DNA from 2 places in the Peribacillus sp. FSL E2-0159 genome. Region 2 is predicted to be linked to the other one. Evidence: a T-box and tRNA genes for the amino acid it is inferred to sense, from the RefSeq annotation. Region 2 holds a T-box; the other holds one or more tRNA genes.
The links. The T-box of region 2 lies ahead of leuS (leucine--tRNA ligase). A T-box ahead of a tRNA ligase gene usually reads a tRNA of that ligase, here a tRNA-Leu.

Region 1: it has a tRNA-Leu gene. The T-box ahead of leuS (leucine--tRNA ligase) is inferred to sense a tRNA for this amino acid. The anticodon was not compared.

The regions. Positions count from the first base shown of each region.
Region 1 covers NZ_CP152053.1:95,227-97,693, forward strand. The annotation lists rRNA gene NYE63_RS00475 (23S ribosomal RNA) at 1-95, shown strand, start outside; rRNA gene rrf (5S ribosomal RNA) at 159-274, shown strand; tRNA gene NYE63_RS00485 (tRNA-Val) at 285-360, shown strand; tRNA gene NYE63_RS00490 (tRNA-Thr) at 372-447, shown strand; tRNA gene NYE63_RS00495 (tRNA-Lys) at 490-565, shown strand; tRNA gene NYE63_RS00500 (tRNA-Leu) at 575-656, shown strand; tRNA gene NYE63_RS00505 (tRNA-Gly) at 662-736, shown strand; tRNA gene NYE63_RS00510 (tRNA-Leu) at 749-837, shown strand; tRNA gene NYE63_RS00515 (tRNA-Arg) at 847-923, shown strand; tRNA gene NYE63_RS00520 (tRNA-Pro) at 932-1,008, shown strand; tRNA gene NYE63_RS00525 (tRNA-Ala) at 1,019-1,094, shown strand; rRNA gene NYE63_RS00530 (16S ribosomal RNA) at 1,253-2,467, shown strand, end outside.
Region 2 covers NZ_CP152053.1:5,195,042-5,197,508, reverse strand. The annotation lists gene NYE63_RS25345 (SMI1/KNR4 family protein) at 90-596, shown strand; gene NYE63_RS25340 (DUF2524 family protein) at 692-955, shown strand; T-box leader at 1,112-1,343, shown strand; gene leuS (leucine--tRNA ligase) at 1,397-2,467, shown strand, end outside.

The DNA.
Region 1 (2,467 bases), 730 kb from region 2:
AAGATCCCTGAAAGATGATCAGGTTGATAGGTCAGAGGTGGAAGCGTGGCGACATGTGGAGCTGACTGATACTAATAGATCGAGGACTTAACCAACGCTTTAAAAAAATGAAATACCTTCTTATTATCTAGTTTTGAAGGAACAACGTTCCTTTTATGTTTGGTGGCGATAGCGAAGAGGTCACACCCGTTCCCATTCCGAACACGGCAGTTAAGCTCTTCAGCGCCGATGGTAGTTGGGGGTTTCCCCCTGTGAGAGTAGGACGCCGCCAAGCATTTATATATGGAGGATTAGCTCAGCTGGGAGAGCATCTGCCTTACAAGCAGAGGGTCGGCGGTTCGATCCCGTCATCCTCCACCATTTATACACTTGCCGGTGTAGCTCAACTGGTAGAGCAACTGACTTGTAATCAGTAGGTTGGGGGTTCAAGTCCTCTTGCCGGCACCATTTTCATACAAGCTTAATATAGCATATATAAATAGTTTATATGAGCCATTAGCTCAGTTGGTAGAGCATCTGACTTTTAATCAGAGGGTCGAAGGTTCGAATCCTTCATGGCTCACCATTTTATTATGCGGGTGTGGCGGAATTGGCAGACGCACCAGACTTAGGATCTGGCGCCGCAAGGCGTGGGGGTTCAAGTCCCTTCACCCGCATGTTCGCGGAAGTAGTTCAGTGGTAGAATACAACCTTGCCAAGGTTGGGGTCGCGGGTTCGAATCCCGTCTTCCGCTCCACTATTTATTTATGCCGGGGTGGCGGAACTGGCAGACGCACAGGACTTAAAATCCTGCGGTAGGTGACTACCGTACCGGTTCGATTCCGGTCCTCGGCACCATCTTAATATGCGCCCGTAGCTCAATTGGATAGAGCATCTGACTACGAATCAGAAGGTTGTAGGTTCGACTCCCGCCGGGCGCACCATATTTTTTCGGGAAGTAGCTCAGCTTGGTAGAGCACTTGGTTTGGGACCAAGGGGTCGCAGGTTCGAATCCTGTCTTCCCGACCATGATTTTTTTGGGGCCTTAGCTCAGCTGGGAGAGCGCCTGCCTTGCACGCAGGAGGTCAGCGGTTCGATCCCGCTAGGCTCCACCAAAAAAACTTGACAAGCCCATTTGGCTTTGTTATGATATGAAAGTTGATTCTTTAAGAAGAGTCAAATTGCTCTTTGAAAACTGAACAAAACAAAGCGCCAACGTTAAATTTTAAGTGAGCACACACTATTAAAAAAGCAAATGAGCAAGTCAAACATTTCTTCGGAGAGTTTGATCCTGGCTCAGGACGAACGCTGGCGGCGTGCCTAATACATGCAAGTCGAGCGAATCGATGGGAGCTTGCTCCCTGAGATTAGCGGCGGACGGGTGAGTAACACGTGGGCAACCTGCCTATAAGACTGGGATAACTTCGGGAAACCGGAGCTAATACCGGATACGTTCTTTTCTCGCATGAGAGAAGATGGAAAGACGGTTTACGCTGTCACTTATAGATGGGCCCGCGGCGCATTAGCTAGTTGGTGAGGTAATGGCTCACCAAGGCGACGATGCGTAGCCGACCTGAGAGGGTGATCGGCCACACTGGGACTGAGACACGGCCCAGACTCCTACGGGAGGCAGCAGTAGGGAATCTTCCGCAATGGACGAAAGTCTGACGGAGCAACGCCGCGTGAACGAAGAAGGCCTTCGGGTCGTAAAGTTCTGTTGTTAGGGAAGAACAAGTACCAGAGTAACTGCTGGTACCTTGACGGTACCTAACCAGAAAGCCACGGCTAACTACGTGCCAGCAGCCGCGGTAATACGTAGGTGGCAAGCGTTGTCCGGAATTATTGGGCGTAAAGCGCGCGCAGGTGGTTCCTTAAGTCTGATGTGAAAGCCCACGGCTCAACCGTGGAGGGTCATTGGAAACTGGGGAACTTGAGTGCAGAAGAGGAAAGTGGAATTCCAAGTGTAGCGGTGAAATGCGTAGAGATTTGGAGGAACACCAGTGGCGAAGGCGACTTTCTGGTCTGTAACTGACACTGAGGCGCGAAAGCGTGGGGAGCAAACAGGATTAGATACCCTGGTAGTCCACGCCGTAAACGATGAGTGCTAAGTGTTAGAGGGTTTCCGCCCTTTAGTGCTGCAGCTAACGCATTAAGCACTCCGCCTGGGGAGTACGGCCGCAAGGCTGAAACTCAAAGGAATTGACGGGGGCCCGCACAAGCGGTGGAGCATGTGGTTTAATTCGAAGCAACGCGAAGAACCTTACCAGGTCTTGACATCCTCTGACAACCCTAGAGATAGGGCTTTCCCCTTCGGGGGACAGAGTGACAGGTGGTGCATGGTTGTCGTCAGCTCGTGTCGTGAGATGTTGGGTTAAGTCCCGCAACGAGCGCAACCCTTGATCTTAGTTGCCAGCATTCAGTTGGGCACTCTAAGGTGACTGCCGGTGACAAACCGGAGGAAGGTGGGGATGACGTCAAATCATCATGC
Region 2 (2,467 bases):
AGCGTATACTGTATACTTGAAGGCTAAACATTTTGCTGCTATTTCCAGTATATCTTTGAATGACTATATCCTATCGGGAGCTGATGGACATGACCGGTCAAGTTGAAGAAGCGATTAATCAAATGAAAAAGAAATTAGCCGAAAATAATCAGGTGATCGAAGTAAATGAAGATGGGTTCATATACAAAGCCACTTGCACCTTCAATTCACCTGCTTCGGATGAACAAATTCATTCCTTTGAAAAGAAAACCGGACTGCTTCTGCCCGAGGATTATAAGGAGTTTTTAAAAATAACCAATGGATGCCGTCTGTTCGATAATGTCGAATCGGGCGGGGAAAATGATTTATACAGCCTGGATGATATTATTAATTACACATATGAAAATTCCTACGAGGGATGCTATAAAGTGGCCTGCATTTATCAAGATAATATCGTCATCGATGGGGAAGCCGTCGCTAAAGGCGATAAGGAGTATTTAATGGTAAAAGGCCATATCGATGATTTTGAAGAAGGTGAGAAGCTCCATATGGGCTTTGCCGAATGGATCGAGCAGTTCATTTCCCATCAAGGTGAGAAGTTTTGGGATAAAGGTTGATTTCTCAAAAAAAATGATAATCCACCCGTTATTTGCTCAAACTAGAAAAGATGATTCCGAATCATCCAAATGAGACGCGAAGGAGAGGGTTTGAAATGGCAACCAGACAATCCGTCGATCATTTTTTAGAGCAATGTGAAGGGGCTCTCCATTTTGCAGAGTTTGAATTTAACGAGGCCTCACGGCAGGAGCATTATGATGATGAACAATTTCAAAATTCGCAAAGGTATATCGAAGAGGCTTTGACGGATATGGAACGATTGTATGCCAGTTCGAATGACCAGCAACGAGAAATGCTTTCGCGGATGAAGCAGCAGTTGAATGAATTGAGGAATGAAATGATTTTACTGCGACATTAAAGGGAAGCAAGGGAGCTATGAATGCATAGCTCCCTTTTTTTTGCACGAATTTTCCTGAATTCGCATATATAATGAAAAACCTGTCGATAATGTTTATGTACGGCTATTGCAATTATCGGTGAAATTGACTAGAATGAAATAAAATGAAATATTCTCATAAAGACTATGATGAGGAATAGTAACGGTTTAAACCAGTAAAGAGAGTTGACGGATGGTGCAAGTCAACCTGGGATGGTCGTGAACTCGCCTTGGAGTTCCGGGTGTGAAGGTAAAAAGTAATGCCTGGCGTTTTAATCCATGTTACGGATGTTTTAAGCTGGGCGGATTTTAGCTATCGCCAATGTGGGTGGTACCGCGGGAAGATATACATAATCCTCTCGTCCCTATTTTGGGATGAGGGGTTTTTTATTGTTTTTTATACGGAAATTAGGAGGAAATCAAATGAGTTTTGACCATAGAAGCATAGAAACGAAATGGCAAAAGTATTGGGAAGGAAATAAGACATTCAAAACGGGTGAAGAAAGCGGCAAACGTAAATTCTACGCTCTGGATATGTTCCCATACCCTTCAGGGGCCGGTCTTCATGTTGGGCACCCGGAAGGTTATACGGCAAGCGATATCCTAGCACGGATGAAACGGGCGCAGGGGTATAATGTATTGCATCCGATCGGCTGGGATGCTTTTGGACTTCCGGCAGAGCAATATGCGATTGATACGGGAAATGATCCAGCTGAATTCACGGAGCATAACATCAACACGTTCCGCCGCCAAATCAAAGCCCTTGGTTTTTCTTATGACTGGGATCGCGAAATAAACACGACAGATCCCGACTATTACAAATGGACGCAATGGATCTTCTTGAAATTATATGAAAAGGGCCTTGCATATATTGATGAAGTGGCCGTTAACTGGTGTCCGGCACTTGGCACGGTATTGGCTAACGAAGAAGTCATCGATGGGAAAAGTGAGCGTGGAGCCCATCCTGTTGAGCGCCGTCCGATGAAACAGTGGATGCTTCGTATCACGGCGTATGCAGACCGCTTAATCGACGATCTGAATGATGTGGATTGGCCGGAAAACATCAAGGATATGCAGCGTAACTGGATTGGCCGTTCCGAGGGAGCGGAAGTTACATTCAATATCGATGGCTTTGATGAATCATTCACGGTGTTCACGACTCGTCCGGATACGTTATTCGGTGCAACATATGCCGTATTGGCACCTGAACATCAGTTTGTCGATAAAATTACGACGGCTGATCAAAAGGCGGCAGTTGAAGCCTATTTAGATGAAGTGAAACATAAAAGCGACCTGGAAAGAACAGACTTGGCAAAGGATAAATCAGGAGTGTTCACGGGAGCTTATGCCATTAACCCGGTAAACGGCGAAAAAATGCCGATCTGGATTGCCGATTACGTGTTGATCAGCTACGGAACAGGTGCAATCATGGCCGTTCCTGCCCATGATGAGCGTGATTATGAATTTGCAGTCAAGTTCGACTTGCCGATCAAG